DNA from 3 places in the Methylobacterium sp. 1973 genome. Region 3 is predicted to be linked to each of the others. Evidence: predicted binding sites of a transcription regulator. Region 3 holds the regulator's gene; each other region holds the start of a gene.

Region 1 (7,714 bases), on a different contig from region 3:
TGGCACAAGAACCGCCTGCTGGCGGCCCTGCGCGCGAGCGGGGTGGAGCCGGTCCTGTTCTCCCTGGCGGACGTCGCCGTGGTCACGGGCGGCAGCGAGCCCCTGCGCGTGCCGGGCTTCCCGGACGCGCTGCCGGACGGCGTGCTGATGCGGACCATCGCGGGCGGCACCTTCGAGGCGACGACGATGCGGCTCGGGGTGCTGCACGCCCTTGTCGCCGCGGGTGTCACCGTCTGGAACGCCCCGACCGCGATCGAGCGCTCGGTGGACAAGGCCGCCACGTCCCTGCTCATCGACCGGGCCGGGCTTCCGACGCCGGAGACCTGGGTCTTCTCGAAGCGCGAGGCGGCGGCATCCCTGGTTGCCGCCGAGGCACGGCCGGGTGCGCCCCTGGTGCTGAAGCCGCTGTTCGGGTCGCAAGGCGAGGGACTTGCCCTCATCGAGCGCCCGGAAGACCTTCCCGACGAGGAGGCAGTGGCGCGGGTCTACTATCTCCAGCGCTACGTTCCCCGCCGGGACGGATTGTGGCGCGATTACCGGGTGTTCGTCTGCGACGGACGGGCCATCGCCGGCATGATCCGCGAGGGCGACGGTTGGATCACCAACGTCCACCGGGGCGGCCGGCCGCTCCCCTGGGCGATGCCGCGCGCCGCCGCCGAGCTGGCCGAGGCGGCCGCCGCCGCGGTCGGCGTCGATTATTCCGGCGTCGACCTCGTCGAAGACGGGCAGGGCGGGTTCTCGGTCCTGGAGGTCAATTCCATGCCGGCCTGGTCGGGCCTCCAGACCGTGTGCGAGACCGATATCGCTGCCGCGGTGGTGCGCGGCTTCCTCGCCGCGGCCCGCGGCGCCAGCCATCCCCGGCTCGTGGTGGCATGAGTGGACCCGGCACGAGCGGAACCGGGATGAGCGGACCCGGCACGAGCGGCCTCGACGCGGCGCTGATCGGCACGCTCTACCGGGCCGCCTGCCTCGCGGAGCTCGACGCCCTCAAGCCCGGCAATGTCCACGCCTACGCGCCCGGCCATCGCATGGTACTGGCGGATTTCGTCACCAGCGCCGATGTCTCGGCGCCGGCCCTGGCCTGGGCGGGCACCGGCGTGGGCATGCGGATCCGCGACGGCGTCGCCGCCACGATGGCGGCGGTAGGCCAGAACACCAATCTCGGCATCCTGCTTCTCTGCGCCCCCCTGGCCGTCGCGGCCGAGCGGGGCCTGACCGTCGCGTCGGCGCTCGAGACGCTGAACGCCACGGATGCGGACGCCGTCTTCGCGGCCATCCGCCTCGCCAATCCGGGCGGCCTCGGCCAAGCCGAGCACCACGACGTCGCCCTCGCGGCGCCCGCCGCCCTGTACGATGCGATGGCGGAGGCCGCCAACCGGGACCGGATCGCCCGCGCCTACGTGACGGACTTCGCGGACGTGCCGGCGATCGGGCTCGCGGCCCTGGCCGAGGCCCGCGCCGGGGGGCTCGACCCCACATGGTGTACGACCGCGATTCATCTCGCCTTTCTCCAGGCGGTTCCCGACAGCCATGTCGCCCGCAAGCACGGCGCCGCGGCGGCCGAACGCATCCGCCGGGAGGCCGAGGCCCTTCGCGCCGGGATCGACCTCGCCGCACGGCCGGTCGATGCGCTGCTGGCCTTCGACGCGTCGTTGAAGGCGCGGGCCATCAATCCTGGCACGAGCGCCGATTTTACGGTCGCGACGCTGTTCTGGGACGCCCTTGCGGCTGCCGGCGCACGGCTGGTCTGACCCGGGTGCACGATCCGGGGATCACGGCACCGGACAGTTGGAAATTCCTTCGTGTCAGAGCCTTGCGCGGGTTGTGAGCCGCTGGGCCCCGCTGTAGGGTCCGCCGCGCTGTCCGGCCCAACCGGCTCGGCTCATCCGGCTCGGCCGGCATGGTCGGGCGCCGATAACAAGGATGGCTTCCCGGCCGCGGCACCGCCCGGCGCGCGGCTCTATTTCGGAATCCAGGGAGAGACACCGAATGGCGAAGATCACCAAGGTTCAGGTCGGCGAAGCGCTCGTCGGCGAGGGCAACGAGGTCGCCCACATCGATCTCATCATCGGACCGCGCGGCTCGCCCGCCGAGACGGCTTTCTGCAACGGCCTCGTGAACAACAAGCACGGCTTCACCAGCCTGCTCGCGGTCATCGCGCCGAACCTGCCGTGCAAGCCGAACACCCTGATGTTCAACAAGGTCACCATCAACGACGCCCGTCAGGCCGTCCAGATGTTCGGCCCGGCCCAGCACGGCGTTGCCAAGGCCGTGCAGGACGCGGTGGCCGAGGGCATCATCCCGGCGGACGAGGCCGACGACCTGTACATCCTGGTCGGCGTGTTCATCCACTGGGAGGCGGCCGACGACGCCAAGATCCAGAAGTACAACTACGAGGCGACCAAGCTGTCGATCCAGCGCGCCGTCAACGGTGAGCCGAAGGCTTCGACGGTCACCGAGCAGCGCAACTCGGCGCAGCACCCCTTCGCCGCCAACGCTTAGATCGGGGACGGTCCTGGGCAGAGCGAGCCTCCGCCCGCACCGCGGGGCCTGCTCCAGCGACTGGCTTCGATCTTCCTTGGCCGATAGGTAAGCCTTTGAACGGGACGGCGAAAGCCGTCCCGTTTTTCGTTCGTCGCCTGCCACTCGAACCGCCTTGAGACGGGGCTTCGGGCGCCGGCGCGCTGGACGCGTCACGGTCGGCGCGCGCGACCGCGGACGCGCGGACTGAGCCCGAGACGTCGGCCTCCCCTCGACCGCTGTGCGCCGTCGCGGCAGGGTGAGGCGCGGTCGCACCGGTGACGCGGCGGCGCCGCCGACGTCGAGGCTCCGCCGTTGATGTGGAAGAACTCCATCGCGGCGCGCGGATACTCTGTTGTCGCGGCCGCGCCAATCAGAGCCGCAAGGTCAGGTCATGCCAACAGCCGCCGAAGAATCCGCAGCCCTGCGCGATGATTGGATGCACGGCGGCCATCTGGTCCTCGCCGCGGATCCCGATCCGTCGGATCACGCGGCGATCCATGCCTGGATCCTCGACGTCATCGAGGGCGGCGGCGGAGACCCCGATCAAGACGGTATCCGCGACCTGATCTACCACAGCCTGAACTTCGACATCCCATTCCAGGCGACCGAGCGTGTCCGGCAATCCTTGATCGCCACCGTGCGAGCCCGCCTTCAGGCCCCGGCGTCGCGTCAAGGCCGCTGAGACCGACCGGACTCCGCCGCGCGCACCGAGCAGCCGCGGCAGCGCCAAAAGGAAAGGGGCCGCCTCTCGGCGACCCCCTTCCTCCGTATGCGCGGTGGCGTGGACTTAGAAGTCCATGCCGCCCATGCCGCCGCCCGGCATCGCCGGAGCAGGGCTATCCTTCTTCGGGGCGTCGGCGACCATCGCCTCGGTGGTCACCAGCAGGCCGGCGACCGAGGCCGCGTCCTGCAGGGCGGTGCGCACCACCTTGGCCGGGTCGACGATGCCGGCCTGGATCATGTCGACGTACTCTTCGGTCTGGGCGTTGAAGCCGTAGGTCTCGGAGTCCGCCTTGTCGGTGATCTTGCCGACCACGATCGAGCCCTCGACGCCCGCGTTCTGGGCGATCTGGCGGATCGGGGCCTCAAGGGCCTTGAGGACGATCTTGATGCCGGCCTGGACGTCCGGAATGTCGGACTTCAGGGCGGCGACCGCCTTCTTGGCGCGCAGGAGCGCGGTGCCGCCGCCGGGGACGATGCCTTCCTCGACCGCCGCGCGGGTGGCGTTGAGGGCGTCGTCGACGCGGTCCTTCTTCTCCTTGACCTCGACCTCGGTCGCGCCGCCGACGCGGATCACCGCGACGCCGCCCGCAAGCTTGGCCAGACGCTCCTGGAGCTTCTCGCGGTCGTAGTCCGAGGTGGTCTCCTCGATCTGCGCCTTGATCTGGCTGATCCGGCCCTCGATGTCGGCCTTCTCGCCGACGCCGTCGATGATCGTGGTGGTCTCCTTCTCGATCCGCACGCGCTTGGCGCGGCCGAGCATCGGGAGCGTCACGTTCTCGAGCTTGATGCCGAGGTCCTCGGCGATCATCTGGCCCTTGGTCAGGATCGCGATGTCCTCGAGCATCGCCTTGCGGCGGTCACCGAAGCCCGGCGCCTTCACGGCCGCGACCTTCAGGCCGCCGCGCAGCTTGTTCACCACCAGGGTGGCCAGCGCCTCGCCCTCGATGTCCTCGGCGATGATCAGGAGCGGCTTGCCGGTCTGGACCACGGCCTCGAGCACCGGCAGCATGGCCTGGAGCGAGGAGAGCTTCTTCTCGTGGATGAGGATGTAGGGGTCTTCCAGCTCGGCGACCATCTTCTCCGCATTCGTGATGAAGTACGGGGACAGGTAGCCGCGGTCGAACTGCATGCCTTCGACGACGTCGAGCTCGGTCTCGGCGGTCTTGGCCTCCTCGACCGTGATGACGCCCTCGTTGCCCACCTTCTGCATGGCGTGGGCGATCATCTCGCCGATCTCCTTGTCGCCGTTGGCGGAGATCGTGCCGACCTGGGCGACCTCGTCGGAGGTCGAGACCTTCTTGGCGCGGGCGATGATGTCCTTCACCGCAGCCTGGGTGGCGAGGTCGATGCCGCGCTTCAGGTCCATCGGGTTGATGCCGGCGGCGACGTACTTGGCGCCCTCGCGGACGATGGCCTGGGCCAGCACGGTCGCGGTGGTGGTGCCGTCACCCGCGATGTCGTTGGTCTTCGAGGCCACTTCGCGCACCATCTGGGCGCCCATGTTCTCGAAGCGGTCGGCGAGCTCGATCTCCTTGGCGACGGTGACGCCGTCCTTGGTGATGCGCGGGGCGCCGAAGCTCTTCTCGATCACGACGTTGCGGCCCTTCGGGCCGAGCGTCACCTTCACCGCGTCTGCGAGAATGTCGACGCCGCGCAGCATCTTGTCGCGGGCGTCGGCGGAGAAACGAACGTCTTTCGCTGCCATTGTGTGCCTCTTATCTGGTTGGGTTGCGCCCCAAGACTGTGGAAAGTCTCAAAGGGCGGTGAGAGGTGATCCGATCAGACGGCGACGACGCCCATGATGTCGGATTCCTTCATGATCAGGAGGTCCTGACCGTCGATCTTGACCTCGGTGCCGGACCACTTGCCGAACAGGACGCGGTCGCCGGCCTTGACGTCGAGCGGGTTGACGCGGCCCTGCTCGTCGCGGGCGCCGGGACCGACGGCGACGATCTCGCCTTCCTGCGGCTTCTCCTTGGCGGTGTCCGGGATGATGATGCCGCCCTTGGTCTTCTCCTCGCTCTCGATGCGACGGACGACCACGCGGTCGTGCAGCGGACGGAACTTCATGAGCTGCCCTCTTGCTTCAGGTCTGGAGTTGGCGTTGATGCGGCCGGCGGGACCGCTCGCGAACTCGACTGTTAGCACTCTGTCTCGGCGAGTGCCAAAGACGGCGGCGAGATAGGCTCGCTGCGGTTCCGAGTCAAGGCTGTCGCACCCCCGCGCGACGGTGCGATGACGCGCCGGCGGCCTTCCTTCTCGCCCCATGGATAATGCGCCGTCATGTTGAGCCTGCACGGACCCGAAGGCCCGGTGGCGTTGCAACCCGGCAGCCCGATCGCGCGCCATACGGTATGGCTCGATCTGAACGACCCGAGCCCGGAGGAAGCCAAAGCGGTCGAGGCGGCGACCGGTCTGCGCGTGCCGTCCCGGGCGGCGCTGTCGGAGGTCGAGACGTCGAGTCGCCTGCGCCGGGTGAAGGGCGGCCTGTCGCTCTCGACGCCGATGATCACCTTCGAGCAGAGCGCGTCGCAGGTGAAGCCGCTGGGCTTCCTGTTGACCAAGGACCACTTCGTCACGATCCGCTTTCACGACCTGCGCGCCTTCGACTCCTCCGCGAAGCGCATCGCGGAGGGCGATGGCAGCACGACCCCGAGCGAGATCTTCCTCGTCGTCTTGGAGGAGCTGGTCGACAGCCTCGCGGACGCCCTGGAGGACATGGGATCGGAACTCGACACGCTCTCGACCCGGATCTTTGACTTCGACGTCCGGGGTGCCGAGCGGCGGCGCCTGGAGAGCCCGCCGCCCCGGCGCCGCGACCTCGCCCTGCGCCGGATCCTGCGAGGCATCAGCAACCGCGGAAAGGTTCTGGGGAAGATCCGCGCCAGCCTGCTCGGGCTCGAACGGATCGTGCCGTTCGTCGCCGCAGCCTGCGACGGCATCGGCCTGCCGGAGGACGCGCGCTTCGAGACGATCAAGCGGGACATCGAATCCCTCGACGAGTTCGAGACGCGCCTCGCTGAGAACGTGCAGTTCCTGCTCGACGCGGCCCTCGGCCTCATCACCATCGAGCAGAACAACGTCTTCCGGGTGCTCACCGTCGTCTCGGTGGTCGGCGTCCCGCCGACGTTGATCGCGTCGATCTACGGCATGAACTTCAAGCATATGCCGGAGCTGGACTGGACTCTTGGCTATCCCTACGCGCTCGGCCTGATCCTTTTCAGCGCCATAGCGCCTATAGTATACTTTCGAATGCGCGGATGGTTCTGATATTCAGACCGGTTTAACAGCACAAAAATTATATCACCAAGTTTTAATAGCGCGGAAATCGTCCACTCCGACCCCAGAGGAACTTCGTCATCGCGATCGAAAGTCTTCGATTTCATACCGCCAAACGAAGACCAACATAACCCAGCAAGAAAGAGTTCATTAACGCTGCGATGCGATACCCGCGGGCGAGGAATGCGAGTGTCGAAATGTTCAACCGTACGACTTTCAACGAAGCCCAGGCCAAGATTGATGCCCTGGATCGTTCGCTCGCGATCATCGAGTTTTCGATGGACGGAAACGTCGTCCATGCGAACAAGAATTTCTTGAAGCTGATGAAGTATGATCTGCCGGATATTCAGAACCGGCACCACCGTCTCTTCGTCGATAGGGCTTATGCCGAGACCGCGGAGTATACGGAATTCTGGGACAAGCTGAAGGTCGGCCAGTACGTCACCGGCGAGTTCCTCCGCCTGGACAAGGACGGCAACTCGGTCTGGCTGGAGGCGACATACAATCCCGTCCTCGACGCCCGTGGCCGGCCCGTGAAGGTGGTCAAGTTCGCCTCGGACATCTCCGCCAAGAAGAAGGAGATCAACCGGCTCCTGACCATGATCGATAACGTTCCGGTGGCCGTCATGACGGCCGACCTCAAGAACGACTTCAAGATCGACTATATGAACGCCACCTCGCGCCGGACCCTCGGGACGATCGACCAGCATCTGCCGGTGAAAGTCGACGACATGCTCGGCCGGTCGTTCGACATCTTCCACAAGAATCCGAGCCACCAGCGCACCATGCTGGCGGATGCGAGCCGGCTGCCGCACTCCACCAAGATCAAGGTCGGACCCGAGACCCTGAACCTGCGCGTCACGGCCGTGAACGACGAGAAGGGTCAGTATCTCGGGCCGATGCTGACCTGGGCCGTGGTCACCGCGCAGGTGAACATGGAGACCGACGTCAAGCGGGTGGTCGAGGCGGTGGGCTCGGCCATCCAGGAGATGCAGAACTCGGCCGAAGGGCTGATGCAGTCCGCCGAATCCGCACGGCACAAGGCCTCGTCGGTCGCGGCGAATTCCGAGCAGATGAACGGCGCGATCCAGGAGATTTCCGGTCAGGTCGGGCGCGTCTCGGAGCGCGCGCAGCAGATCGCCGCGCAGGCCGGGACCACGGATGCGACCATGCGCCAGCTCGCCGAGAA
Region 2 (7,714 bases), on a different contig from region 3:
CGGCGTCGGTGTCGGTACGGTCCTGACGCTCCTGTTCCTGCCCGCCCTGTACGCCCTGTGGTTCCGGGTGCAGCGGCCGGAAAAGGCCGTCGCAGGGCCGGCCGTGGTGACAGTCGACGGAGCGGCCGTAACGCCCCGCTCAACGTAAGGACGCCGTCTCCAGAGACGTCCAGAAGATCGCACGCGCTTCCAAATTCGCGTGTGATTGCCCGGCGGGCCCGTATCTGCCCCCCCACGGGCCCGCCGGGATCATTGATCGTACCCGCACGCCGTCGCCCCTGTGGACCGCCGCTCGTGTGCATCGGGACCCTGCAAAAGGCGGACGGGATCCTGCTGATCCGACGCCAGCATGACGCGATCAAGAGTGCTTTCTCGCGCGCCGATCATCCACCGCCGCAACGCGGATCCATGGAGCCGAACGGGCGGATCCCGGAACCGTCCCCGCCGCCGCAGCTTCCAGCCCTGGAGCTTGGCGGCAGCGCCCCCGCGCCCAAGGTCGTGGGGAGGCTCTGGCACGGGTCATGCCGGGCAGCCTTTCGGTTCGCCGATCTCGCCCCTCGAGAAGGCTCCCCGGCGCGGCGAGGCGCGGCGAGGTCCATCATCACGGCAGCCGGGCGTCGGATCTGTCGCCGGAGAACGTCCACGCGATCCGGCGCAGGCCTCAGCAGCGACGCGGTCTCAGGGGCGGGTCAGGAGGACGGGCCCGCTGTCGATCCGGATGCGCAGCACCGCGTAGGGCTTCCGGCGAAGGTCGCGGCCTTCGTGGAAGCCCGCTTGCCGGTGCAACTGGTTGGCGGTGAAGTACAGGTAACCGTCGCGCCCGATCGACAGCGTATCGGGCCAGCTGATGGCCGGATCGGTGACCACGGTGGACCACTTGCCCTGGTCGAGCACGCGGATGGCGTTGTGCTCGTAATCGCCGGCGAAGACCCGGCCGCGATCGTCTTCGGCGATCCCGTCCGAGGCGCCCTTGGCGCCCATGTCGCGGATCTGGCCGGCGAGATCAGCCTCGCTCACCCGGGGATCGCGCAAGGCGGCGGTCGGCACGGCATAGAGCGTCCGGCCGGAGAGCGGGCCGTAATAGAGCAGCGACCCGTCCGCCGAGAGCGCGATGGCATCGCTGGCGACGCGGACCGGCTTCGCCGGCCCGTTGGCGGGGCGGTTCATCAGCGGCTCGCCATCGACGACGGGGGTGAAGTCGGGCTCCGGCGCGGTGCTCGCATGGCCGGAGAGGCGGCGGAATGCCTTTCCGGTGGCGAGGTCCACCACGATGATCCCGCCGATGCCCGCGTTGGAACTGTCGGTGATGTAGGCGACGCCGGCCTCGCCCTGGCGCAGGTCGAAGCGGACGTCGTTGAGATAGGTCGTCGGCAAAACGACGCTGTCGGGCAGGACGATGGTGCGGACGATCGTGTTCGTGGCGAGGTCGATCGCCACCAGCTTGGCACCGCCCGGCTGCGGCGGGCGGAAGCCGGGCGCGGCCGTATCCAGCACCCAGAGCCGGTTCGCGCCGTCGGCGACGACGCTCTGCACGGAGATGAAATGCGCGGCCGGGGCGGCCGGATCGGGCTGGTTCGTCGCGAGATCGGGATAGGGCACCGTCGTCCCGTTCACCACCTCCCCCACGGTGAAGGGCGGGTTGTCGGCCCATTGCGGGAAATTCACGAACATCCGCCCGTTGGGCGCGACAGTGATGCCCGTCGGCATGGCGCCGTCGAATTGTGCGACCTGCTCGATGGCAGGCGCCGGCGCGGTGGAGGGCTCGGCCGCGCGCGCCGCGTCGTTCGCAAGCGCGATGGACAATGCCGCCGCCAGGGTGGCGGTGAGACTCTTCATGATGTCCTCTCCCCCCGACGCCGCGTCGAGGTCTGTCGTTAGGCGCAGCAGGTAAGACGTCGGCACCGGTCGGCAATGGCGGGACTGAACGGCTCCAGCACCGGCGCGAGCCGCCCTGCGGCGAGATCCGCGGAGACGTAGGACCGGCCGAACCGTGCGAGGCCGGCGCCGCCGAGCGCCATCAGGCGCACCACGTCGCCGGACAGGCCCTTGTGCTTGGCGAGATCGACGCGCATCCGCGGATGTGCCGCGAGAGATCGCGGCCGGACCGGCAGGATGACCTGGGTGCCGAACGGGACCGAGGCGTTCACCCGGAGCCGGGCGCTCGGCTCGGCTGTCCCTCGGCCCCTGACGACTTGCAGGCGTCCGCGCGCTGGTCGCGCAGGCTGCGCAGGCCGGCGAGGCTGATCTCCTCCGTGATGGCCTCGTGCCATCTGTCGAGCAGGCGGATGCTGAATCGTCGGCCGTTCAGGATGCTCTTGAGCACATCGCCATTCAGCGAAATCACCCCGATTTCCTGCATCTGCGCCGTGGGAAACATTGCGTTCGACACCGGCCCGTCGTCGATCCGATACTGATAGTTGAAGATGGAATTCTTCGGCAGACCCGTCACCTCGAGCCGGTCGCCGACGATCTGGATGCGCGATCGGGTCTTCGGCGCCAGGATGCAGTCAGCGTCCCCGCTCGACGGGTGACCGGGCTTCCTGAGCACCCAGTCGCCCTCGCTGGCGACCGTCTGTCCCGCATCCTCGGCGGCGCCGAGGGTGGAGGCCAGGCAGGCCGCGACGGCGAAGAGTGCAACCCTCATGAACGACATCCTCGTCTCACACGTCGGTTCGGTCCTGGACCCAACATCGTTCTCCAAGCCGGGCTGTCGATCTGAGACACATTCGCCCGGTCACCCCGGCAGGCGATGGCTGGCAGATCCGCCCCAAGACCGGTCGGCAACGTGGTCCGCGACCGCCCACGCCCCGTTGCAGCAGCAGCCCCGGGAGACCTGTGGTCAGGCGCGCGAGGACGCGCCGGTCGTGCCTGTTCGCTCCACCCCCGGCTCGGGAGCAGGCCGACCGCAATCCACCCGACCAAGGCTCTCAGGCGATCACCAGCGCCCGCCGGTTCCGGTCGACGATGGTCAGGCTGCCTCGACGTGGGTGAAGCGGAGAAGCTGACGCCGGTCGGCGCGTCGGCTTCCGCCCCGCTTGGGCGGCCGTGCGACCCGCTTGCGGGCGTCCAGACGGCGCGCCGTCAGAACACGGCGTGGTCGCCGCGCTCGGCAACGGCCTCGCCTCGGATCAAGCGCGCATAATAGTCGAAGAGAGTTTCAGAGCCGGTCGACGGTGTGGCGCGCGCATCATATTGCCCCGTCACCGGATCCAGAACGAGCATGGATTCCGTCGCGTAGTAGCGCCCGATGCGCGCGAGTTCGGCCTTGGCTGCCATGGTCGGAACCAGCCGTCCGAGCATGGCCAGAGTGACTATGATGACGTCCAGAAGGGCCACGGGCACATGCGTGAATCGCGCTTCGCGCCCGAGCAAGGCGAAGAGCTGCTCGCCCTGCGCCTTCGGGGTCACGGCTTCGCCCGGGCCGCCGATCGGCAGCACGCGATTGCGCCGGTCCGGGTCGTCGAGGCACTCGGCAATGTAGGTGCCCAAGTCGTCGTCGCTGATCGGTTTGCAGGCCGTCAGCGTGCCGTCGCCGAAAATCAGGAACGACTTCCCGCGTTTCAAACGATCGATTTGCCCCGACAGTGATTTGAAGAAGGCCGTTGGTCGTACGATCGTGTAATCGAGGCCCGACGCGGCCAGAACGCCCTCGAACGCGCGCTTGGCGTGCTGGAACGCCAGGACCGGCTTCTGGACGCAGATTGCCGAGAGAAGGATGACGTGGGTCACGCCGGCCGCCTTCCCGGCGTGCAAAGCACTCACATGCGCGCGATAATCGATCGCCCAGGCGTCGTCGGGCAAGCCCGTGCGCGAGGCGAGACACGAGACCAGGACGTCGAACGGCTCGCCGCGGAAACCCGCCTCGGCGAGAGACGATGGATCGGTCACATCCACCACCCTTGCGGTCGCGCCCGGAGGCAGTCGGGAGCACGCGGGCGGCCCTGACGGGTCGTCGATGTCGGCGCGACGCCTGACGAAGCAGACCACGTCATGGCCCCGTGACACCAGCGCGCGCACCGTCGCGCGCCCGATCGTCCCGGTGCCACCGAGCACGGCGACGCGTCGCGGGCGCAACGCGTCCGATTGGTCTCCGGTCACGCTCACCTTATCCAGCCACTCAGGGTTCCGGCATGTCCGGTCGTTGTGACGAGACCGTATCGATCCACCCGAACAGGAGGCCGCCTTCGCAGCCTGGATTGCCACGGGTGTGGGCGAAGGGTCAGCGCGTCATGCCGGCGTCATAGCACGGAGCGCGCCGCCGGCGCCCGCTCTCGCGGCAGCGGGACAGTCAGGGCCGCAGCCTACCTGCGAGGACGTCGGTGGCTGCGTGGACCAGCCGGTGTCGGTGTATTGGTCCGGTTCTCGTCGAACAGCTTGCGCCAACGGATCAGCCGCTCAGGTGCGAGGCTGCCGTCCGCGACGGCAGCCTGCACGGCGCACCCGGGTTCGCTTGTGTGGGTGCAGTCGCGGTATCGGCACAGGGGCGCTCGTTCGATGATCTCGGCGAACAGCGTTTCGATCCCTTCCGCGGCGCCGCTGACGTGCAGCGTGCGCATCCCCGGCGTGTCGATGACCCAGCCGCCGTCGGCGATGGCATGCAGCGAACGCGACGTGGTCGTATGGCGTCCCTTGGCATCGTGCTCGCGAATGCCGCCGGTCAGCTGGGCCTGGGCCTGACCGGGACCGACCAGCGTGTTCACCAGCGTCGATTTGCCGACGCCGGAGGAGCCGACCAGCGCCACCGTCTGCCCCAGCCCACACCACGGAGCGAGGGCGTCTGCGGCCGCGGAGAGACGGGGGTTGAGGGTTACGACGTCGAGCCCGCGCTGCAACTCGGACGCTTGGCGCTGGTAGGTTCCCAGATCGGCTGTCGTGTCGGCCTTGGTGAGGAGGATCACCGGAATTGTGCCGCCTTGATTGGCCAGAGCCAGATAGCGCTCCAGTCGCGCCGGATTGAAATCGGCGTTGCAGGAGGTGACGATGAACAGCGTGTCGACATTGGCCGCAGCGGCCTGAAGGGTCCGGCTGCCTTCGGTGCGGCGCTCCATGACCGTCCTGCGGCTGAGACGGCGATGCACGGTCTGGGTTCGCGGATCGACGAGAACCCAATCGCCCACGGTGAAGTCGCTCGTGCTGGCGTGGATCGCGAGCGTCAGTTCGACGGATCCGGCCTCCGACAGGGCGGTCAAGCGAGACCGGTGAAGCGTCGCGATCCGCATCGGGGCGAGATCGGCCTCGTGGGGTTCACGCTGGACTTCGAAGAAGTCGGACCAGCCCAAGCTTGCAAGCGACAGGGGCTGGAAGGAAGGCGGATGATCGATCACCGCCCTGCCCATGACATGGCATCCTGCGCCTGGCCAGCCCTCCACCGCCAGGCGCACGTCGATGCCCGGCCGAGTGCAAGGACCGTCGCCCTGCGCCGTCTGCCTGCGCCGTCTCCCTTGGCCATACCCACGGGAGGCGGACGGTCGTGTCGCCGCGCGGGTCAATCGGGAGCGGCCGCGAAGGCGCGCGCCAATGCCCGGATGAGCCGGTCCCCGGCCCATTCATAAGATTAGCACTTCCACTCGGTGAGTGCTAACAATGCGTCGATCGGGCGGCGATGACAGTCTCGCCGTAGCCTTTCCCGCGACAGCGCCAATCATGTCGGTTGGATCTCGCTTGGGAACGATCAGGATACCACGATGAAATTCCGTCCGCTGCACGACCGCGTGGTCCTCCGTCGCATCGAAGGCGAGGAGAAGACCAAGGGCGGCATCATCATTCCCGATACGGTCAAGGAGAAGCCGCAGGAGGGCGAGGTCGTCGCCGCTGGACCGGGCGTGCGCGACGAGGCGGGCAAGATCAACCCGCTCGAGGTGAAGGCCGGCGACCGCGTCCTGTTCGGCAAGTGGTCCGGCACCGAGGTCAAGATCGACGGTCAGGACCTCCTGATCATGAAGGAATCCGACATCCTGGGCATCGTCGCCTAGCGCGGATCAGGCCGCTCAGAGCCTCACGACGATCTGCCCTTCGAGGCGCCCGCTGTGGCGCGCCTCAGGGCCAAACGACAGATGACGAGTGCTCCACCATGTCCGCCAAAGACGTTCGCTTTTCGGTCGATGCCCGCGAGAAGATGCTGCGCGGTGTCGAATTGCTCGCCAGTGCGGTGAAGGTGACGCTGGGCCCGAAGGGCCGCAACGTCGTGATCGAGAAGAGCTTCGGCGCCCCGCGCATCACCAAGGACGGCGTCACCGTCGCCAAGGAGATCGAGCTCGTCGACAAGTTCGAGAACATGGGCGCCCAGATGGTGCGCGAAGTGGCCTCCAAGTCGAGCGACACCGCCGGTGACGGCACGACGACCGCGACCGTTCTCGCGGCCTCCATCGTCCGGGAGGGCGTGAAGTACGTCGCCGCCGGCATGAACCCGATGGACCTGAAGCGCGGCATCGATCTGGCCGTGGCCGCGGTCGTGAAGGATATCGGCGCGCGCTCCCGCAAGGTCGCCTCGTCCGAGGAGATCGCCCAGGTCGGCACGATCTCCGCCAACGGCGACAAGGAGATCGGCGAGATGATCGCCCACGCCATGCAGAAGGTGGGCAACGAGGGCGTCATCACCGTCGAGGAGGCCAAGACCGCCGAGACCGAACTCGACGTCGTCGAAGGCATGCAGTTCGACCGCGGCTACCTGTCCCCGTACTTCATCACGAATGCGGAGAAGATGGTCGCCGAGCTGGAAGACCCCTACATCCTCATCCACGAGAAGAAGCTCTCCTCGCTCCAGGCCATGCTGCCGGTGCTCGAGGCCGTGGTCCAGACCGGCAAGCCGCTCCTGATCATCGCCGAGGACATCGAGGGCGAGGCGCTGGCCACCCTGGTGGTGAACAAGCTCCGCGGCGGCCTGAAGGTCGCGGCCGTGAAGGCGCCGGGCTTCGGTGACCGCCGCAAGGCGATGCTCGAGGACATCGCGATCCTGACCAAGGGCCAGATGATCGCCGAGGACCTCGGCATCAAGCTCGAGAACGTGACGCTCCCGATGCTCGGCCGCGCCAAGCGCGTGCGGATCGAGAAGGAGACCACCACGATCATCGACGGCGCCGGCGAGAAGGCCGACATCGAGGGCCGGATCAACCAGATCAAGGCGCAGATCGAGGAGACCACCTCGGACTACGACCGCGAGAAGCTCCAAGAGCGTCTGGCCAAGCTCGCGGGCGGCGTCGCGGTGATCCGCGTCGGCGGTTCGACCGAGGTCGAGGTCAAGGAGAAGAAGGACCGCGTCGACGACGCGCTGCACGCCACCCGCGCGGCGGTCGAGGAAGGCATCGTCCCCGGCGGCGGCACCGCGCTCCTGCGCGCCAAGGCCGCCGTCCAGGGGCTCGCGAACGACAACCCCGACGTCCAGGCCGGCATCAAGATCGTCCTCAAGGCCCTTGAGGCCCCGATCCGTCAGATCGCCCAGAACTCGGGCGTCGAGGGCTCGATCGTGGTCGGTAAGATCCTGGCCAACAGCTCGGAGACCTACGGCTTCAACGCCCAGACCGAAGAGTATGTCGACATGCTCAAGGCCGGCATCGTCGACCCGGCCAAGGTGGTGCGCGCGGCCATTCAGGGCGCGGCCTCGGTCGCCGGCCTGCTGGTGACCACCGAGGCGATGATCTCCGAGGCGCCGCGCAAGGAGGCTCCGGCCATGCCCGCCGGCGGCGGCATGGGCGGCATGGGCGGCATGGATTTCTAA
Region 3 (7,714 bases):
GAAGCCGGCGGTGCCCCGCGCCGCCACGAGGTCGCCGAACACCCGCCCTTCGAACAGCTCGGTGTGGCCGTCCGGCCAAGCCAGGACCAGGGCCGAGACGAAACGGGCCCGGCGGTCGGCCGCGCCACGGTCGTCGAGCTCGGCGAAGATCCGCGCCATCGCGGCGGCGAAATCCTTGTTCGGGCCGGCCCAGCGGGCCGAGAAGATGCCCGGCGCTCCGTCGAGGGCGTCGACGCACAGGCCGGAATCGTCCGCGAAGGCGGGCAGTCCGGTGGCGTCGGCCGCCGCCTTCGCCTTGATGGCGGCATTCTCGGCGAACATCGTGCCGGTCTCCTCGGGCTCGGGCAGTCCGAGTTCGCCGGCCGACACCGCCTCGACCCCGAACGGCGCGAGCAGCTCGCGCATCTCGGTGAGCTTGCCGGCATTGTGCGTGGCGATGACCACCTTCCCGGTCAGGCGGCGGCTCACGCGATGGCCTCCTTCTGCAGGGCGACCAGCCGCTCGGTGCCGGCGCGGGCGAGGCCGAGAAGTTCGAGAAGCTGCTCCTGGGTGAAGGGCTCCATCTCGGCGGTGCCCTGCACCTCCACGATGCCGCCCCGCCCGGTGAGCACGAAATTGGCGTCGGTCTCGGCGGCGGAATCCTCGGCGTAATCGAGATCGAGGACCGGCATGCCCTTATACAGGCCGCACGAGACGGCAGCGACATGGTCGCGCAGGGGATCGACCGAGATGATCGAGCGCGTCCGCATCCAGGCGAAGCAATCGTGCAGCGCCACCCAGGCGCCGGTGATGGCCGCCGTCCGGGTGCCGCCATCGGCCTGGATGACGTCGCAATCGATCGTCACCTGACGCTCGCCCATGGCCGGCAGGTTCGTGACGGCCCGGAGGGACCGGCCGATCAGCCGCTGGATTTCCTGCGTTCGACCCGACGGCTTCCCGGAACCAACCTCGCGGCGGGTGCGTTCGTGCGTCGCACGCGGGAGCATAGCGTACTCCGCCGTGACCCAGCCCTTGCCCGAGCCGCGCAGCCACGGGGGCGAACGCTCTTCGAGCGACGCGGTGCAGAGCACCCGGGTATTTCCGAAGCTGACGAGGCACGAGCCTTCTGCGTAGCGCGAAACCGCGCGCTCCAGGCTCACGGGCCGCAACTCGTCGGCGGCACGCTTGGAAGGCCGCATCGCGGGCCCCTTCTGTCGAGAGTGTCGAGGGCCGGGCTCTTAGGCCGCCGCGACATCACGGGCAAGCATCGCCGTACGGATTGATCCGCGCGGGTCGGTTGCGCATGATCGGACTACAGGATGACCGCGTGACACACCCCAGTCCCAACTTTGCCAACGGCCAATCCATGCAGGCCCTCGCCGCCCTCAATGAGCGCGCCCGCGAGATCTTCCGGCAGATCGTCGAGAGCTATCTCACGACCGGCGAGCCGGTGGGCTCCCGGAATCTCGCTCGGATCCTCCCGATGGCGCTGTCGCCGGCCTCGATCCGGAACGTGATGGCGGATCTGGAGCATTCCGGCCTGATCTTCGCGCCGCATACCTCGGCCGGACGCCTCCCGACCGAACTCGGGCTGCGGTTCTTCGTCGACGCGATGCTGGAACTCGGCGACGTCAGCCAGGACGAGCAGGCGCGCATCGAGGCACAGATGCGGGCCGCAGCCTCGGGCCACACGTTCGATTCCGCCTTGGCCGAGGCCTCGACCATGCTGTCGGGCGTCTCGCGGGGGGCCGGCGTGGTGCTGACCACGAAGGCCAACGTCAATCTGAAGCACATCGAGTTTGTACGGCTCGATCCGGCCCGCGCCCTCGTCATCCTCGTCTCGGATGACGGCTCCGTCGAGAACCGCATCGTCGATCTGCCGCCCGGACTTCCGGCGGGTGCGCTTCAGGAGGCCACGAACTTCCTCAACGCGCGCCTGCAGGGCCGCACCCTGGGGTCGCTGCGCGCCGAGATCGAGGCCGGCCGCAAGGCCATGAAGCGCGAGCTCGACGCGATCACCGAACGCCTCGTCGATGCGGGGCTCGCCACGCCGGTGGGGCCGACGGAAGCGCGCCAATTGATCGTTCGCGGCCAGGCCAACCTGCTCGACGACCTGCGCGCGGTCGAGGATCTGGAGCGGATCCGCCTGCTGTTCAACGACCTGGAGACCCAGAAGGACGTCATCGACCTGCTGGCCCGTGCCGAGGGCGGCGAGGGCGTGCGTATCTTCATCGGCTCCGAGAACAAGCTGTTCTCCCTCTCGGGGTCATCGCTGATCGCGGCGCCGTTCCGCGACGGATCGCAGAAGATCGTCGGCGTGGTCGGGGTCATCGGTCCGACCCGCCTCAACTACGCGCGCATCGTGCCGATGGTGGATTATACGGCGCGGGTGGTGTCGAAGCTTCTGGACGGTGGCCGGTAGGTCCTGTCGGCCCTCAGGCCGCCCGAACCGAATCCAGGAATCGTGCGACCTCGACACCGAGGCGCGCGGAGTGCTGCGACAGATCCGATGCGGAGCCCAGGACCTGTCGCGCGGCCTCGCCCGTTTGCGCGGCGGCTCCGGCCACCCCGGCGATATTCACCGTCACGTCCGCGGTCCCGTCTGACGCCTGGGTCACGTTGCGGACGATCTCCTGCGTGGCCGCCCCCTGCTCCTCGATCGAGGCGGCGACGGCCGCGGCGACCGCGTTGATGTCCCGGATCCGCGTGACGATACCGTCGAGTGCCCGGGTGGCTTCGCCGGTGGAGCCCTGGACGCGCGCGATATGATCGTTGATCTCCTCGGTGGCGCGGGCGGTCTGCGCAGCCAGATCCTTCACTTCGGCCGCCACCACGGCGAAGCCGAGCCCGGCCTCGCCGGCCCGCGCGGCCTCGATGGTGGCGTTGAGGGCCAGCAGGTTGGTCTGCGCGGCGATCGAGGCGATCAACCCGGCGGCGTCGCTGATCCGGGATACCGCCTCCGACAGCGCCTGCACGCGGTGTCCCGTCTCGTCGGCCTCGTCCACGGCCGTCCGGGCGAGGCGTGACGAGCCTGCGACCTGCCCGGCGATCTCGCGCACGCTCGCGCCGAGCTCCTCGGCCGCAACCGCGACGGTGCGGACGCTGGTCGAGGCTTGGTCGGCGGCCGCAGCGACGCTGCTGGATCGTGCCGCGGCCTGCGTGGCGGTGTTTGTCAGGGCTTGGGCGGTGGCGTGAAGCTCGGACGCCGCGGACGACACCGAACCGACGATCGTGCCCACGGCCTCTTCGAAACCATCGGCGAGCGCCGTCATGGCCCGCTTGCGCTCCGCTGCGGCCGCCGCCTCGGCCGAGCGCCGAGTCTCTTCCTGCTCACGTGCCTTCTGCGCCACAACGGCCTTGATACCCTCGACCGCCCGCCCGACCATCCCGATCTCGTCCCGGCGCCTGGCCTCGGCGATCTCGGTATCGAGGTCGCCGAGGCTCATGCGCTGAAGGACTTCCACAAGTCGGTCTAGGGGATGTGCGACAGTCGCGGCCATCATCCGGCTGACAGTGACGGCCAGCAGAAGCAGCGTGATCGCGGTTGCGATGGCCAAGTTCTGCGCGAGGTGCGTGATGGGTGCGAACGCGGTGGCGTGGTCGACCGAAAGCGCGATGTACCAGTCGAGCGCCGGCGGCAGGTTTGGGACGCGCGCGAAGACCGTGCGGACGGACCGTCCCGCCTCGCGCGTGTCCGCCGCCCGACCGGCGCCGATGCCGGGAACCGGACCGTCGATCAGCTCCGACAGGGGCTTGCCGATGAACGCGGCCCGCGGGTGGATCAGGATCGTGCCAGCGCCCGACACCAGATAGGCACAACCGCCGTCACCCGGCGCGACCTCGGTGATCATCCGGGCAAGAGCCGAGACGTCGAAATCGCTTCCGACCACGCCGCCGAGACCGTGCGCCGCATCCTTCACCGGCGCCGCCGCCGTGATGATGATGGTACCGCGACTGGCGGAGATGTACGGCTCGGTCAGGATCGGGCCGTCCGTCGCGGCGGCCTGCTTGTACCACGGACGCTGACGCGGATCGTAACCCGGCGGAATCTCGGCCTTGGGCATCTTGGTGTAGAACCCGTCCGGACGCCCGAAGAAGCTGACGTAGAACGAGTCGCGGATGATGGGCGCGTCGAGCACACGATCCGTGTCCGACTCACGGCCGCCAGCGGTGATCTGCTGAGCCATCATCTGCGTCAGATCGAGCTTGCCGCGCAGCCAGTTGCCGACACTACGGGCGGCAGATCCGCTCAGGCTCGACATGTTGGCGTCGACGTCGCCCTGCAGGGTGCTGGACTGGGACAGGTACAGATAGGACGAACAGGCGACGAGGGCCGCCGATACGATCGCGAGAATCAGGAGTGTCGCGCGACCCGATATCCCGACGCGTACCTGGCGTGCCGCTCCAGAAAAGCCACCGATTTCAATCGACATGCACACCCCGATCTTCAGGAGTCGCGCCTGACGAGGCCAAATTCAAACCTAAACCGCGACCTGTGGCGTCTGTGTTCTTTTTATCAGATCGTGGATGGCATGGATCAGGACGTCGATCGGGCGCGACACCATTTCCCGCGCAAAGCCGGTCCGCGCCTTGTCGGGCGCGGACCGGATCGACGGTGATGATCGTGTGCTTTGCTTGCGCCGGTGTGTCGGCGGCCGGAAGAGCCGTTTCGACCGACGCGCGGCCAGGCGTTAGGCCGGGATCACGTCCACGATCTCGTAGGTGTCGGGGTCGATGATCACGATGTCGTCGCGCACGAGGATGAACTCGTAGCCCTCGTATTCCGGCACGATCGAGATGATCGCCGGCGGCAGCCGGTGCAGGGTCACCGACCGCGGGATCGCGGTTCCGACCGCGAGACCGAAGGCCACGTCCCGGAGCGGCGACACGCCCAGGCGGGTGATCGAGCTGCGGAACTCGGTCCGCTGCCGGGTATCGAGGCGGCCGACCGCACCGCGAACGGCGCCGCCCTCGCGGGCGCCGGCACGTCCGCCCCGCTCGCCAGCCGGACCGCGGCCGCCCCGATCGGGGCCGGTTGCGTCGCGATTGCCGCGCTCGCCGCCGGCACCGGGTTCACGGGCACCACGCTCGCCCCGGTCACCGCGATCACCGCGATCACCGGCATCGGGCTTCGCGGCCGGGCCAGCCCGATCGGACGATCCGTTGCGCTCGGTGGCGCCACCCGGGCGGCCCGGTCCCTCGGCACCGCGACCCGCCGGTCCACCCGGCTCGGCGCCGCGCGGACCGCCCTCGGCACCGCCAGGCCCGCGCATCGCGCCGCCGTCCGCGCCGCCGGCACCGCCCCGCATTCCGCCGCCAGCGCCGCCGCCAGCGCCGCCGCCACCGGCCGGACCGGCGCCCGCGCCGGCAGCTCCACCGGGACCGCCGGGTCCGCCGCCGCCTGGGCCGCCCCCGCCGCCTGGGCCGCCCTGCGCGAATGCCGTTGCCGCTCCGGCCACGACGATGGCCGCCGCAACCGTGTCTCTCAGAATGCGCTTCATGGCCTCTCCTCCTGCGGCCGTCGGACCATCCCCGACGCCCATGCCGGCCCGCAACGGGCCTCGGGGCGAACCGTTCCGTCCCGCGGCGTCGTGGCCATGCGGCTGGTGACACCCGCGCGCGCTGTCCTCGGCTAAGTCCGCTCACGGTCTTGCGATCAGGCCCGTCACCTGTAACGTCGCGCCGCACCAAGTAGAGACCGGCCCAGGCCGGCATCGAGATTGATCGACGGAGACGCCATGTCCGCCTCGCGCGACGATACGATCGGTATCGCACCGAGCGCCCACGATGACGCCGCAGACCGCAAGCGCCGCATCTGGGCCATCGTCGGATCGTCCTCGGGCAATCTCGTCGAATGGTACGATTTCTACTGTTACGCGTTCTTCGCCCTCTACTTCGCGCCGGCCTTCTTTCCGAAGGGCGATTCCACCAGCCAGCTCCTCCAGACCGCGGGCATCTTCGCGGTCGGATTCTTCATGCGACCGGTCGGCGGCTGGCTGTTCGGGCGCATCGCCGATCGTGTCGGACGCCGGACCTCGATGGTCGTCTCGGTGCTGCTGATGTGCTTCGGCTCGCTGCTGATCGGCATCCTGCCGACCTACGAGCATGTCGGTACCCTGGCCCCGGTGCTGCTGCTCCTCGCCCGCATGCTCCAAGGCCTGTCCGTCGGCGGCGAATACGGCACCTCTGCAACCTACATGAGCGAAGTCGCGATCAAGGGCCGACGCGGCTTCTTCGCCTCCTTCCAGTACGTCACGCTGATCGGTGGCCAGCTCCTGGCCTCGCTGGTCCTGGTCCTGCTCCAGGCGGTGATGACCGGCCCGGAACTGACCGCCTGGGGCTGGCGCATCCCGTTCTTCATCGGCGCCGGGCTGGCGGTCGTCGCACTCTATCTGCGACGCTCCCTGGCCGAGACGAAGGACAGCAGTGACAAGGAGACCGCCGGCACCTTCGCCGAGCTGTCGAAGCACTGGCGGGCGTTCCTGGTCGTCGTGGCCTACACGGCGGGCGGCTCCCTGAGCTTCTATACCTTCACGACGTATATGCAGAAGTATCTCGTCAACACCGCCGGCATGCCGAAGACCTCGGCGTCGCAGACGATGACGGTGGTGCTTTTCGTCTACATGATCATCCAGCCGATCTTCGGCGCGCTGTCCGACAAGATCGGCCGCAAGGCGAACATGCTGCTCTACAGCGGCCTCGGCACTCTCATGGTGGTGCCGCTGATGACGGCGCTCGGCACCAACAAGGATCCCTATCTGGCTTTCGCGCTGATCACCCTCGGGCTCGCGGTCGTGTCGTTCTACACGGGCATCAGCGGCATCGTGAAAGCGGAGCTGTTCCCGACCAACATCCGCGCCCTCGGGGTCGGCCTCTCCTACGCGGTGGCCAACGCCACCTTCGGCGGCACCGCCGAGTTCGTCGCCCTGTGGTTCAAGGACAACGGGATGGAGAGCACGTTCTTCTGGTACGTCACCGTCCTGATGGCGATCGCTTTCGTGGCCTCGCTGATCATGCCGAACCCCAAGGTCCACGGCTATCTCGACGGCGCCGGCACCGTCGAGGAGGCGCTGGGGAAGAAGCGCGGCCTCGCACACGCCTGATCGGTGGGCCGTCCGGCTGGACCGGGCCCGACTTTCACGCTGATATGCCTCCCGCCGGACGCGCCAGACGTCCGCGGGAGGACGCCATGCTCAGGAAGGCCGCCGCCGGGGCACTGACTCTGCTCTGCCTCGCAACCGCTTCGGCATCCGAGGCCACCGAGGGGGGCTCCGGCGACACGCCGTTCAAGCCGAAACAGCCCGCGGGCTATTTCTTCGTCGGCGGCCGCTCCGCGACGGCGGCAGGCAAGACCACGGCCTCCGGGCAGATGTTCGTGGAGTATCGCGCACCGGCGCGGGTGACGCAGCCCTATCCGATCGTCCTGGTGCACGGCACCGCCCAGACCGGGACCAACTTCCTCGGCACGCCGGACGGACGGCCTGGCTGGGCTGACCGCTTCGCCGCCAAGGGTTTCACGGTCTACGTTGTGGATCAGGTCGGGCGTGGCCGCTCGGGCGGCGATCCGGAGACCTACGGACCCTATGCCCGGCTGCCCGTCGAGGATCTGGAGACGGTGTTCACCGGGCAGGAACGCGTCCCGCTCTACCCGCAGGCGAAGCTGCACAGCCAGTGGCCGGGGGGCCCGGGGGTGCGCGGCAACGCCGCCTTCGACCAGTTCTACCTGTCCCAGGTG

Evidence for each region. The regulator HrcA, encoded in region 3, represses chaperone genes, less so after heat shock. The targets are predictions, from matches to a motif close to GTTAGCACTCNCNNNNNGNGAGTGCTAAC.
Region 1: the regulator HrcA is predicted to act here: its motif matches at 5,387-5,415, upstream of groES (co-chaperone GroES).
Region 2: the regulator HrcA is predicted to act here: its motif matches at 5,554-5,582, upstream of ABIC70_RS15955 (co-chaperone GroES).

The regions. Positions count from the first base shown of each region.
Region 1 covers NZ_JBEPLA010000006.1:135,556-143,269, forward strand. Annotated here, with positions in the region: gene ABIC70_RS13710 (ATP-grasp domain-containing protein) at 1-876, shown strand, start outside; gene ABIC70_RS13715 (triphosphoribosyl-dephospho-CoA synthase) at 903-1,751, shown strand; gene fae (5,6,7,8-tetrahydromethanopterin hydro-lyase) at 1,990-2,502, shown strand; gene ABIC70_RS13725 (hypothetical protein) at 2,915-3,205, shown strand; gene groL (chaperonin GroEL) at 3,311-4,951, opposite strand; gene groES (co-chaperone GroES) at 5,026-5,316, opposite strand; gene ABIC70_RS13740 (CorA family divalent cation transporter) at 5,530-6,516, shown strand; gene ABIC70_RS13745 (methyl-accepting chemotaxis protein) at 6,723-7,714, shown strand, end outside.
Region 2 covers NZ_JBEPLA010000007.1:234,620-242,333, reverse strand. Annotated here, with positions in the region: gene ABIC70_RS15985 (efflux RND transporter permease subunit) at 1-148, shown strand, start outside; gene ABIC70_RS15980 (L-dopachrome tautomerase-related protein) at 679-1,836, opposite strand; gene ABIC70_RS15975 (type 2 periplasmic-binding domain-containing protein) at 1,875-2,147, opposite strand; gene ABIC70_RS15970 (hypothetical protein) at 2,144-2,701, opposite strand; gene ABIC70_RS15965 (NAD(P)H-binding protein) at 3,082-4,053, opposite strand; gene rsgA (ribosome small subunit-dependent GTPase A) at 4,302-5,336, opposite strand; gene ABIC70_RS15955 (co-chaperone GroES) at 5,685-5,972, shown strand; gene groL (chaperonin GroEL) at 6,071-7,714, shown strand.
Region 3 covers NZ_JBEPLA010000004.1:65,908-73,621, reverse strand. Annotated here, with positions in the region: gene rdgB (RdgB/HAM1 family non-canonical purine NTP pyrophosphatase) at 1-468, opposite strand, end outside; gene rph (ribonuclease PH) at 465-1,178, opposite strand; gene hrcA (heat-inducible transcriptional repressor HrcA) at 1,346-2,401, shown strand; gene ABIC70_RS09875 (methyl-accepting chemotaxis protein) at 2,415-4,412, opposite strand; gene ABIC70_RS09870 (DUF1236 domain-containing protein) at 4,671-4,808, opposite strand; gene ABIC70_RS09865 (hypothetical protein) at 4,797-5,615, shown strand; gene ABIC70_RS09860 (MFS family transporter) at 5,718-7,082, shown strand; gene ABIC70_RS09855 (alpha/beta hydrolase) at 7,169-7,714, shown strand, end outside.